4 regions of the Desulfosporosinus sp. genome follow, and region 1 is predicted to be linked to each of the others. Evidence: riboswitches for the same ligand, from Rfam matches in the RefSeq annotation. Region 1 holds a riboswitch; each other region holds the start of a gene.

Region 1 (3,211 bases):
ACTAATCAGTAGAAAGGCGAGAGGAATCAGCAAAAGCTTGATAAAAACCCGAGCTGGAATCCCCGCTTTAACAATAATTCCTCCTGCCATTAATGCTAATATGACCAGAGGGGTAAGGATTGTTGGAGATGTTATACAAATGACCATGGTCATTATTGCAAATAGACTTTTTTCCGAGGGGTGAACTGTTTTTAACTGATTATTATATGCGTAAGAATCGATAGCTATCACGTTTGATCCCTCTTGCCCATACTATTTTTACCTTTTTTAAACCCAATATAATAAAAGACAAACCCACTTCCGAGAGCAGCCTGTAATGCAAACAAAAAAGATTCAACCTCTCCGCTTGGGGGTTCCCAGAATGACTCAAACCAAGGCGAGTAATTAGAGTTGAGGGTGCTGATCATCTCTGATGCTTGAGTATCAGCACCACTAAATTCAGCACCACGCGCAATATAAAGCGGCGCAAAAGCCAGTAGAACAACGAAAAATAAAAGTATCATATTTTTAGTCAACGGTTTCATGCTTTTATTCCCCCTTTTACGGTAGATATAGCCTTTCCTGTAAAGGCAGTTAAAACCTGCAACTCTTTTTGACTATAGGTATTGAGAATATTAAATACCATGACAGTAAGCAAACCTTCGCTGATAGCTAAAGGAAGCTGAGTGAAGGCAAAAACACCCAAGAATTTAAGTATTGATGCCAGTACCCCGCCCGTAGCTGGGAAAGCTAAACCTAATTGAATAGAGGTTGTAACATAGGTCATTACATTTCCTAAAGTAGCAGCAGTAAAAATTGAAAGCCATTGGGGAGCTCCCAATTTCTTTAGGCCTCTATAAGTACCGTAAGCAACGAAAGGACCAACCACCCCCATAGAAAACGTATTTGCGCCAAGGGTTGTTATCCCACCATGAGCCAGCAAAAGAGCTTGAAACGTTAACACAATCATCCCTAATACGGTCATAGCTGTAGGACCAAACAAGATAGAACCCAGGCCGACTCCAGTCGGATGAGAAGAACTACCGGTTACTGAAGGAATCTTTAAGGCGGATAGCACAAAGGCAAACGCCCCAGCCAGGCCAAGTAACATCTTTAGATTAGGATAGAGCGCAATGGTCCTTTTGATTGATCGTACTCCAGCAATAACAAAAGGGATCATAGCAACCCACCAAAAAGCTGCCCAGTTGAAGGGTAAAAAGCCCTCCATAATATGCATGGCATAAGCATCCTTCGGAAAGATGATATAGATTGCCAGTACATAAACTAATAGTAACCCAAATGCTTTTATTCTATGAGAATTCATTTATGTAACAACTCCTTTCATAGCGACCCAACTCTTACACTTTGTCCTCTGATGTTGTAAACCTCAGACAATAAGTTAAATCTGATTAAAAAATAACGAGACAACCTCACATTACTCGACTTTAAAGACAGCAATGTACTGGTTGCCTCGAACTATACGGTCTCTTCCACTTTCAAGTAGCACTCGCATTTTGAAGCAGATCCCGCTTGCACAAGACTTCTACCCGCAGGTCGGTTTCCCTCAGGAAACCATTATGTAAACGATAAATAGTTAAAGCCCTCCATGAGATGGAGGGCTGAATTAACATATAAACCCTGCCACCCATCCATCGTGAGTTAAAGCATGCGAGCAGTCAGGTCTCCTGGCTTAGGTTCCTCGTTTATGCCTCCTTCCCAAGTTTCCTCAGTGGATATGGCAATAAACTCCCCATTTACAGTGGCGGGACCGCGCCGGATTCACACCGGCTTCCCTGTTTAATTTTTCTGAAAGAAAAATTAACTTGCTCGAACTATTCACTTTTTATAAATTTAACACGAAAACTCTCCCTAGTCAAGCAAGAGTTTTCTCAATTTGCTAACTATTCAACCTCTTGAATTATTGGCAGAATCACAGGTCTGCGCCGTGTTTTTTCGTAAAAGTGTTTACTTAAAACATCACGAATCTGGTTTTTTAAGACAGCCCATTCCGTAATCCGATTTTCTCGGCATCGTGCCATAGTCTGCCGAATTTTTTGTTTAGCTTCATCTAACATTGACTCCGATTCACGAACATATACAAAGCCCCGTGTTACAACATCCGGTCCTGCAACTATTCCACCACTTGAGCGGCTTATAGTCATTACGACGATTAGAATGCCATCTTGGGAGAGTTGTTTACGATCTCGTAAAACAATATTCCCGACATCACCAATCCCTAAGCCATCAATCAAGACCTTACCTGCCATAACCTTGTTGCCTAAAGCTGCACCATGACGAGTAAACTCAACGACTCCGCCATTTTCAGTAATAAAAATATTTTCTCTTGGGATTCCAAGCTGCTCAGCTAATTGAGCATGCTTGATCAACATGCGATACTCCCCATGGACTGGCATAAAATATTGCGGTCGGACCATACTTAACATTAACTTTTGCTCTTCTTGGCTCGCGTGGCCCGATACGTGCATTCCCTCTGCCGATTCATAGATTACGTTTGCTCCGAGCTTAAATAACTGATCCACGGTTTTTGCCACAGACTTTTCATTGCCTGGTATTGGGCTGGCTGAAATGATGACCGTATCCCCTGGTTGAATCGCTACATGTCGATGGTCATGGTTGGCCATTCGGGTCAAGGCGGACATCGGTTCACCTTGGCTTCCTGTTGTTAAAATACAAGCTTGATTTCCAGGCAAGCCGATGATTTCATCTATATCCATCAGGGTTCCCTCTGGAATATCTAGATATCCAAGTTCCTCGGCAATTCCTACGATGTTCACCATACTTCGTCCCACAACCGCTACCTTGCGGTTGGTATTAACGGCAGCAGTGATAGCCTGTTGGAGGCGATATACGTTGGATGCAAAGCTAGCGAGAATAACACGATCCTTAGCATTGCGAAATGCTTCATCAATCATCTCCCCAACATGGCTTTCTGACGGCGTAAATCCAGCTCTTTCCACATTCGTGCTATCAGATAGTAAACACAAAACTCCTTTGTCCCCAAGTTCTGAGAACTTGTGGATGTCGAGGATTTCGCCAGAAACAGGCGTATGATCCAGTTTAAAGTCCCCCGTCACAACGACCGTACCTAGCGGGGAATGGATAGCTATCGATACTGAGTCAGGTATACTGTGGTTGACACGAATAAATTCAATGCGAAAAACTCCGAGCTTAATAACATCGCGAGGTTGTACAACCGTTGATTGAATGTTAT
Region 2 (3,211 bases), on a different contig from region 1:
GCAAAGGTACTTTTGCCACTACGGGCACCACCAGTAATAAGTGTGAATTGTGACATAACGTTCTTCGACTCTCCTTGTGTAGTGAGTGAAATCGTTTCAACTAAAGGTAAAGGATGGCGTTGAACGAGCTCACTAAGTTATTCGGATTTTTCACTGACACCAGCATCAGCGAAAGTGGCCATTTCCTCAAGAATGTGCAGAGCGGATTCAACAATGTAAAAGGTTATGGCTGCTCCGGTTCCTTCGCCAAGTCGCATATCCAAGTTAAGTATAGGATCAAGACCTAAACCTGCTAGGGCATTGCGATGACCAATTTCGACGGAGCCATGAGAGGGAATCATATAGGCCACGCTTTTTGGGGCAAGTTTCGCTGCGATGAGTGCGCCGGCAGTTGAGATAAACCCATCAATCACAAAGGGAACATGACTGGCAGCAGCTTGGAGGATTGAACCGGCGATTGCTGCGATTTCGAGGCCTCCTACCTTGGCTAGAACATCTAGGGCGTCCGTCTTATCCGGCTGATTAACTTCAATGGCTTTTTCAATGGCACGGCGTTTTCTGATGACTCCTGCGTCATCAATTCCCGTTCCGCGTCCTACCACATCTTCAATAGCAGAATCTGTCAAGATAGAGACAATTGCAGAACTAGGAGTAGTATTACCGATACCAAGTTCACCTGTGGCAAAGAGGTTATATCCTTCGCGGATCTTTTCTTCAGCGACCTCCGCACCAACCAGTAGAGCTTCTAACGCTTCACGACGGGTCATAGCAGGGCCTTTAGTCATGTTCTTAGTTCCGTTGGCCACACGTTTGTGATTAATGTTTCCTTCTATGGGGAAGGCAATACCAACATCCGTTAAAAAAACCTCGGCCTTTGCTTGACGAGAAAGGACATTGATAGCGGCGCCGCCATTCATGATATTATACGCCATCTGAGGAGTTACTTCCTGGGGAAAGGCACTTACCCCTTCTTCGACGACCCCATGATCTCCTGCCATTAATAGGACGGCTTTCTTTTCAATTTTTGGCTTTGAGGTTCGTTGGATCCCGCCGAGCTGCTTAGCAAGATGTTCTAATTGACCTAAGCTTCCTTGAGGTTTAGTGAGAGAATCTAAGCGTACTTGGATCTGGGACATGGCTTCTTCGTCAAGATCTAAGATGTTTGAAGTAAGGTTTTGTAATTGAGCATAGAGTTGTTCTTCTGTTAAGTTTTTCATAGTGGTTCCTCCTCTTATAATAGCTTAATTTTAAAAATAAAAATCCCGACCACAAAAAAATCTGTGGTCGGGACTTTACCGTCATCACCGAATGCTCTCCAAACAGAGGAAAGACTTAACATCTTAGGCAGGTCTCCTGGCTATCGATTCATTGCATAAATCGTCACCTTCCCAGCACTAAGCCAGTGGTCACGAAGCTCCTCGAATACAGTGGTGGGTCCGCGTCGGTTTAGCTGCTGCTACCGAACTTCCCTATTCTCCCCAAAGGGGCACCTAAAATGAAGATATTTATTTGCTTTAGAATAACACAAGTTTTTTCGAATCTCAAGGAGTATTTGTGAGAATGTTAAGAGAATAGTTATTGTAATCGTTACAAGACATTTTTACAAGCGTGTTTCCTTCGTATATAATGGTAGCTATTAGTAGTATTCTATCCAATTTCTTCGAAGTTTAAGGTTTGATACTGAATGAGGTATAAGTTAATTTATGAGCTATGAATAGGGGGAACATGTGTGTTTGAGGGCGATATACTCGTAGCTGGAGCAGATCCAGGGTTTGGTGCAATAAAACTTGATACGGGAGATAAGAAGGTATTATTTCCAGCGGTAATTTGTAAGGGGAATGAACGGATTTTTTCAACCCTTGGCAATACTCTAATTCATAAAGGATCTGACATAGAAACTCAGATTGCATCTCTAGACGTATTGGTCAAAAATAACTCTACCGGCGTAGAGAAGCATTATTTTATGGGCAGCTTAGCTGAGAGCTTAAATCCAAATGAAGCTCATTATTGCTGGGATGAGGATAAATCCTCAGATGAAGAGGCTACAGCTTTACTGGTGGTTGCCTTAGCTCTCGCTCAACAAACGCCTAAAACTAATGTGTATCTTGGCACGGGTGTTCCAGTTAAGTATTTTGCCAGTTTGAAGGACAAGTATGAAGCAGAGTTAAAGGGATCTTTTTCAGTATCCTTTCGTTCCGGTCCCATGGAAGGAATGACTCGCCAGCTTAATATCCTACGTTCTCGAGTTCTTCCGCAAAGTTATGGTGTCTTTATTAAAGAAACCCTCAATGAATATGGAATTCCAACAAGCCCTAAGTTGTTTGGTGGGTATGTGGTGGTCATAGACCCGGGCTTCCGAACGACAGATATTGCGACGTTTTATGATGGTGTTATGCTTGATCCACCTAACTCCTTTAGTATCGAAAAAGGGTTAAAATGGGCGTATATCGGCGTGGCCGAAAAGCTGAAAGAATTGACAAGTAATCACGCCAATCCAATTGAAACAGATGATAAAGAACTAGATAAGATTTTTAGAGTTAATGGCGGGCTATATCCATGGAATAATGGTACCATTAACCTTAATCCAATTATGCAAAGTATGCTTACCCAACTAGGGACAGACATCACTCGTGAAGTAAAAAAGGCCCTAAAACCAATGCTTGGTAAGTTGCATACAGTGCTTGTTGCCGGAAAAGTCGGAGAAATGGTTTATGAGCACATTCAGATGGAAAACAAGATATTGATCGATGATCCACAGTTCGGAAATGCTATAGGATTTCGAATCATGGCTTCAACTCTGGTCAATAACATTACCAATAAGCCGAACACTTCAGCATGATAAGCGCTCAGCCTTTATTTATTCCGTTGTATTTTGATGAAACCGAGGCGGATCTTTGGCTGGCATTACAACGGGTTGAGCCGGAGAAAAGGAGTGCTTTGATTAAAGAGACTTTAAGACAGGCACTATTGGAAACTAATCCGGAAGAAGGTCTAAGGCTACCTCAGGATAAAGTGTCGGAGGTTAGTCCAGAGATCCAGGATGCCTGTAATTATCTTCAAAGTGAAACACAAGTTGAAGAAGTCCTTGAAACCATTGATACAGAGACAGAAACCTTTTCCTTAGACGATTTATTTACTCAGACGGACGCCCGCCAAGTTGATGGGGAACCAGTTCTTGTTCCAGAGTCCGAAAAGGTCCAATCAATAGGGG
Region 3 (3,211 bases), on a different contig from region 1:
GCTCAAGTTCTAATATGGGTATCTCTGGTGGTGTGCTTGTAGAGCCCAGTGATATTCCTGAGCAAGACAGGCATAACGTTATGTTGTATGCTTGCATGGTTAACTCGGATAAACCATTTATGGGCAGCGCGACTGGAGAGAAACATGCTAAAGATTCATTGAGGATGGCTGCAACGCTTTTTGAAAGTGATAACGGCATTCCGAAACAACCCGTTATGATAAGCCTGATTAACACAATCACTCCTCTGATGTTGGATGAACGAATGGTCGGGGCCCTGATAGCTTATGCAGAAGCGGGACAACCGGTAATTATTGCGTCCTTAGGCATGGCCGGAGCAACCTCACCGACTACTCTGGCGGGTACGCTGGCCTTGCAAAATGCTGAAGTACTCGCAGGAATTACCCTTGCTCAAACTATTCGTGAGGGAACTCCGGTGATTTATGGCTCAGCATCGTCAATTACAGAGATGCGAAACGGGTCTTTAAGTATCGGGGCGCCTGAGGGAGCCTGGATCATTGCTTCGGCAGTACAAATTGCCCACTCCTACGGTTTGCCCTGCAGAGCAGGAGGATGTGTGACCGACAGTAAAACATTAGATCTTCAAGCTTCCTATGAAAGTATGATGAACCTTCAGGTTGCAGGAATGGCCGGAGTGGACTTTGTTCTCCATGCAGCAGGTATCTTGGAATCTTATATGTCCGTCTCTCTGGAAAAATTTATTGTGGATGATGAAATTTGCAGTATAGTACGTCGTTTTCTGAGAGGAACTAAGATCGAGACTGAAGATTTAGCGGTACAACTGATTGATGAAGTGGGTCCGGGGGGCCAATATCTAACAGCAGACCATACGTATCAAAATTTCCGTACAGAGTTTTGGCCGCCGACCCTCTCGAATCGAGAGACTTATGATCAATGGAGATTAAACGGATCTTTGCCAATGATTAACCAAGCTGAAAAACGTGTCAATGAAATTATCGACAATTACGAGATCCCATATTTGGATAAGTCAATTGAGCTGAAACTAAAAGAAATGGCTGGAATTTAGGATTAGACAGCATCAAGATTACTGGTACAGACAATTTAGCTCCTATAAGACTGAGTGTCAAAAATAAAATCTTGTAATCTAATGCTTCTTGTATTAAACTACAATTAATTAAATATTGATTTGTTACTGGTGCCCTTTAGAGGGAGAATAGGGAACTGGGTGAGAATCCCAGACGGACCCACCACTGTAAAGAGGAGGCTTATGCACTGCCACTGGGAAACCGGGAAGGCGCATAAAGTTGATGAATCTAAGTCAGGAGACCTGCCTGTAACGTAAGTATGTCATGAATAAAGGTAAAGTTCATGGTCAATCCTCATTTTCAATCGCTAAATTGAACGTGTGGATTAGACTGTGAACTTTTTTGTGTATTTTTCGCAAAGTCCCTTAAGTTGAGCTGACAAGTTTATGAATATCCTATCAGGAAAGGAAAGGAGGTGAAATGATTGGGATATCTTGGTCGGGATGTTGAGGTTGTTTCGATAAATCCTGAACAATATCTGGTGGGTTCCTGTGATTCTTGTGGTGCCATTGGTATGAAGGATTTAGATGCTTATAAGATATCAGGGATTATTACTGGAAGGTTAACCACACGCGTGACTTTGATGGAAGTCCTTTCAACTGGAGCTGCAGTAAAGATGATGACAGTAGCAATTTCCAATGAGCCTCATCCGACAGCTGATAGGATTTTAGAGGGGGTAAAAGAAGAGTTAGACTCCGCGGGTTTGTCGGAGTTACCTATGGCCATCAGCACAGAAAAAAACATGATCACACAGCAGACAGGGCTTGGAATCAGTGTGGTTGGAGTAGTCGAGAAGAATCAGTTGCGCATAGGTACTGCTCAACCAGGTGATGACATCTTTTGTTTAGGACTTCCGAAGGTAGGTCCGGAAATCACGAATCCTGATGATCCTGAAATAGTACAAATTAACCATATCCAAAGCCTCTTGGGAATTTCAGGAGTCTTTGATATTATCCCTGTTGGCTCAAGAGGAATTCGTAGAGAAGCAGAACTACTTGCTGCCGGTGTAAACACCCGCTTACACATTGAACCTACTTGTTCTCTCGACTTGGATAAATCAGCTGGACCTTCTAGCTGTCTGATATTCTCTGTTAGGTCTTCGTTCCAGTCAGAGATTTCAGAGGGCGTCTTGAATCAGGTATTAACTAAATCTCCTCGATTGCCTTTAACTAAAGTCGGTAACTTATTCAAAATTTAAGGAGGAATCGTCATGAATACTATGGAAACAAAGACCCAGGACGTAAAACTCTCTGCTTGGAATGTCAAAAGACTATCGATTATGGCCATTTTTATTGCTTTAAGTGCTGTGGGAGCCCTCATTAAGATACCAAGTCCTGTAGGAACCATTGGTATGGATTCAGCGCCTGGATTTTTCAGTGCATTGGCCTTCGGCGGACTTACAGGTGCGGTCGTCATTGCCTTTGGACACTTGCTGACGGCTGCAGTTATCGGATTTCCTATGACGATTCCGATCCATTTGTATATTGCTCTACAAATGGCTTTATGGGCTATTGCTTATCGTTGGGTAAATGAGAAGCTCGGTTTGATCCCTGCAGTCATCGTTGGAATTATCCTTAATGGGGTCGCATCATCCTATGCCATGTTGCCAATGATGGGGATGGGTGGGGTTCTGGGATTAATGCCTTTTCTCGTCGTAGGAGCAGCTCTGAACGTTATCATTTCAGCAATAGCCTATAAAGCAATTAAGGGAAGTCGGCTTATTTAGTCAATGAGGTGAAAACCGTGAACGTGGAGATCCAAACAATGATCGAAATCGAGGAACTAACGTATTGTTATCCAAATTCAATAGATCCAAGTTTAAAAAACATAAGCTTAACCGTAGAAAAAGGAAAATTCATACTTATTATGGGATCAACGGGAGCGGGGAAGACGACCTTTAGCTTATGCCTTAATGGTCTCATTCCCCAACTTCTGGAGGGGAATCTAACTGGACAGGTAAGCGTAGCTGGTAAGAATGTAGGGAAAACCAAGGTACAGGTCCTGTCTAAGGTTCTTGGGCTGGTACAACAAGATCCAGAGACTCAAATTATCGGCCGAACGGTTGAGGAAGACACGGCATTTGGCCCTCGAAATTTCTTAATACCATTCGAGGAGATTAAACAGATAGTCAATCAAACCTTAGAAA
Region 4 (3,211 bases), on a different contig from region 1:
TTCGATAATTTCCGGATTCACAAGTTCTGCCGCATAACGATCCATATCTACAATTCTATATCCACCCTTTGTTAAAGGTTCAGCGATAAGAGAATGATAAACCTGTTGAGGCGAGTCACCGCAGCCAACGTTCATTCTACCAATCAGATCAGTACGTATGATAGGATTTATCCCATCATCTTTACTGATATGAAATGCAAATGCTCCCAGTATGTCTTCCAAGACGGGCATATTGTGTTCAAGGTGAATCTCCGCATTGAGCCCCAGTTTTGCGCTGCACCCTCCAGCTACTACAATTACATTTGTAAAGATACCCGACTGAACTAATGCTGCAGCTTGCATCAAGGCATGCACTGGAGCAGCACAAAATGCACGCGTATCGGCTCCACTAGCATTGGAACAGGAACAGGCTTCGGCGATAGACTTGGCAAAACTTCCGCCTCCCTTCTGTCGATTGTCTCCACAGGCTTCTTCGGAAGCTTCGATAATATAGTCTACATCCTGTGGCTTAAGCCCGGTCTTCGAAAGGAGAAGTTGAAGAGCTGCTACAGCGGAAGCCTTTGCCGTCAGGTTTTCCAATACCCTGGATGCAGTTAGAGTAGAATCCGACACGGTGGCCTTCCGGACACACCCGATAATTTGTCCTCCAAAGATCAGCGGCAGGGCTTCACGTGTTTCAATCATTTTATGAACTTCTTCATTAGAGAACGAATCATTCTGAGCCGTTTTTATTCCTTTAAGCATACATAAAGCAGGATGATAACGTAGTTTTTGTAAGATGGACTGCTTGAATCCTGCTTCCAGGCACACGAGTCCGTAAACATCAACCGCATTTAGCACGCCTAGAAACTCGTCCTCGGGAAAAATTTCACCTAACTTCCCTTGGCGCTTTCCTTCGGACAAAGCATTATTATACCAGGGTCGGGGAATATTTAATAAATCCTCAGGTAAAAGATTTCCGATAAACGCTTGATTCGGTGGATAACGGACTACACTATCAAAGCTTCGTAATTGATCCTTGATCGAATGACTTAGCTGTGAACCCTTTAAGGTTGCTTGCTGAAGAAGAAGTCCCGGTGTCTGAATTAACGTATAGCTCGTCCCTTTGATGACTGGATACTTCATTCGCTCACTTCCCATGGAAAAAATCGTTTACGTACGATTGAGACCTCTTCAATAATTCTTGAAATATCAAGGATCATTTCCATCATTTCCATATGTCGTAAATAGACTTGATGATCAATGAGTTCTTTGAGTTCGACGATATGATAAGCTTTAAGCCCTAACTGGGCTGTTGGAATCGGATCAATAAACATAAGGTTACCGCCTGCCACCGATTCAGCTGCGATGACTGCCATTTCAGGATCCGCACTGCCGAGTACAGCAATAAGTTCCTCACAGCCGTATTTCTGAGCAAGTTCTTGTATTTGAACCTGATTTTCTTGATCCATTGCTCCAGCCGATGTTCAAACGTAACAATGTGTCATCGCATAAATAACTTCCCCGCCAGCGCTAATGACACATTCCTCTAAAGATTGAGCCGGAATCCCATCCCTGTCGCCAATAACGACAACTTTTTTTCCTTTTAACATAAAACATTACTCCTTTAAACTTAGTGCGTTGGTAAAATTAAAATAGTCCTATGATCAAATTAGATTTGATCATAGGACTTTACCTTCATCCCCGACACAATAATAAGGCAGGTCTCCTGGCTAACGGGTCATTGCTAAATCACAAGGCCTTCCCAGCTTATGCCAGTGGCACTTAATAGCTCGCCGATTACAGTGGTGGGTCCGCTCCGTTTATAGCCTAAATAAGACTATTTTCGGATTCCCTATTCTCCCCTTATGGGCACCTTACTAAAATTATATTTGGATAAAGTTTATAATAATCTGAATAGGTTTTCAATAGGTTTTTGGAAATTATATTCCCGCAGGCAGCTGTCTTCCCGAAACTGTGTAATATCACGATTTTCCAGCTGTGAAACGCCCACCATTTTCATAAGCGTTCTTGCTATTAAAATTACTTGTCGCACAAGCTATACACATTGCAGGCTCTAAGTCATCAAACACTTGCTTGCCACACCAAGAACAAAACCGTCGTTTTCCTTGGTGCAAAAGAACTTTACCTGCTAGTAATCGATAAGATAAGGACTTTATCTCCATACTTAAAGCTTTAGAGCGGCATATACTGATACACCTTTGACAGCGAGCGCATTTTATTGGTTCATAAATCAATGTCAACTGTTCCTTAGTTTCTTTTTTCGTTAAAGCTCCTTGCGGACATATCCCTTCACATTCACCGCAATTTGTACAACTTTCGCTTACAGTTAATGCCGGTATTGGGAGTACCTCAGTCCCGGATTTTTGGGACTTCCAGGTTTCTCCCAAGAACTGCCGTGTCTTCGGAATAAGATACCTTTCGTTGGAAGTGATACCCGGTAACATTGCTTCCAATTTCTCACGACCGATGTCTCGCCATCCCTTTTTCTCGATCTGGTCTTGTACTGACATCGTATCCCTCATGGCCGATTCACAGTTCCCATCATCAGATGCAACTCTAATCCTTATTGGTGGATGATCTTTCCATGTATTATGAACTTCTTTAAAAATCTGCACACTCGTTTCACAAGCTTTTTTATCCGCACAATTTGCGCACACTCCGGTGTATATTATTAATTCCTTCTCCCGAGCATACAACATGAGACTCAGCCATAAATCCCTGTCGAAGATCCCTAGACAAGGAATTTCATGGCCCGCTGGGATTGCTTGTGGGCAATTTAAAACAACATTCTCTGAACGTTTAATATACTCGTACAGCTTATCGGAGTTGCGATAAAAAAATCCGCCGCTAGGACAAACAGCTATGCATATCCCACATTCTGTACAGCGTTTAGCATCAAGTTCACGGTATACGGAAATGGCATGATGAGGACAGGAGTCGATACATAACCGACAAAGATTTACAAATGCTTTTTTGGTATTGAGACAACAATCGTGATTATATACAATTTGACAATTATAAATCATTAAGACACCTCTTTTGTGCAAACCCTTATATTTTCCCAACTCAAGGTCTGTTCAGGAGCGTCGACGTCGAAGTGAAACTACATCAAGTCTACTGTGATAAAAAACAAAAGCACAGGCTGATTACTTGGCCTGCGCTATAAGTTGTATTTAAAAGAAATCTCTCTATTCCTTTAAAAGGCTTA

Evidence for each region. Region 1 has a riboswitch for cobalamin ahead of HGJ98_RS18075 (energy-coupling factor ABC transporter permease). Riboswitches for the same ligand answer to the same signal wherever they lie in the genome.
Region 2: another riboswitch for cobalamin. It lies ahead of cobT (nicotinate-nucleotide--dimethylbenzimidazole phosphoribosyltransferase); the one in region 1 lies ahead of HGJ98_RS18075 (energy-coupling factor ABC transporter permease).
Region 3: another riboswitch for cobalamin. It lies ahead of HGJ98_RS01800 (alpha-ribazole kinase); the one in region 1 lies ahead of HGJ98_RS18075 (energy-coupling factor ABC transporter permease).
Region 4: another riboswitch for cobalamin. It lies ahead of grdA (glycine/sarcosine/betaine reductase complex selenoprotein A); the one in region 1 lies ahead of HGJ98_RS18075 (energy-coupling factor ABC transporter permease).

What each region holds. Positions count from the first base shown of each region.
Region 1 covers NZ_JABZFS010000076.1:268,024-271,234, reverse strand. The annotation lists gene cbiQ (cobalt ECF transporter T component CbiQ) at 1-231, opposite strand, end outside; gene HGJ98_RS18080 (energy-coupling factor ABC transporter substrate-binding protein) at 228-524, opposite strand; gene HGJ98_RS18075 (energy-coupling factor ABC transporter permease) at 521-1,303, opposite strand; cobalamin riboswitch at 1,637-1,820, opposite strand; gene HGJ98_RS18070 (ribonuclease J) at 1,881-3,211, opposite strand, start outside.
Region 2 covers NZ_JABZFS010000092.1:28,054-31,264, reverse strand. The annotation lists gene cobU (bifunctional adenosylcobinamide kinase/adenosylcobinamide-phosphate guanylyltransferase) at 1-56, opposite strand, end outside; gene cobT (nicotinate-nucleotide--dimethylbenzimidazole phosphoribosyltransferase) at 138-1,217, opposite strand; cobalamin riboswitch at 1,326-1,509, opposite strand; gene HGJ98_RS22250 (ParM/StbA family protein) at 1,730-2,839, shown strand; gene HGJ98_RS22245 (hypothetical protein) at 2,866-3,211, shown strand, end outside.
Region 3 covers NZ_JABZFS010000010.1:23,792-27,002, reverse strand. The annotation lists gene HGJ98_RS01805 (trimethylamine methyltransferase family protein) at 1-1,046, shown strand, start outside; cobalamin riboswitch at 1,157-1,330, shown strand; gene HGJ98_RS01800 (alpha-ribazole kinase) at 1,490-2,263, shown strand; gene HGJ98_RS01795 (ECF transporter S component) at 2,276-2,791, shown strand; gene HGJ98_RS01790 (ABC transporter ATP-binding protein) at 2,809-3,211, shown strand, end outside.
Region 4 covers NZ_JABZFS010000059.1:38,788-41,998, reverse strand. The annotation lists gene grdC (glycine/sarcosine/betaine reductase complex component C subunit beta) at 1-1,125, opposite strand, end outside; gene grdA (glycine/sarcosine/betaine reductase complex selenoprotein A) at 1,122-1,592, opposite strand; cobalamin riboswitch at 1,681-1,874, opposite strand; gene HGJ98_RS12595 (4Fe-4S dicluster domain-containing protein) at 1,965-3,029, opposite strand; gene nrfD (NrfD/PsrC family molybdoenzyme membrane anchor subunit) at 3,209-3,211, opposite strand, start outside.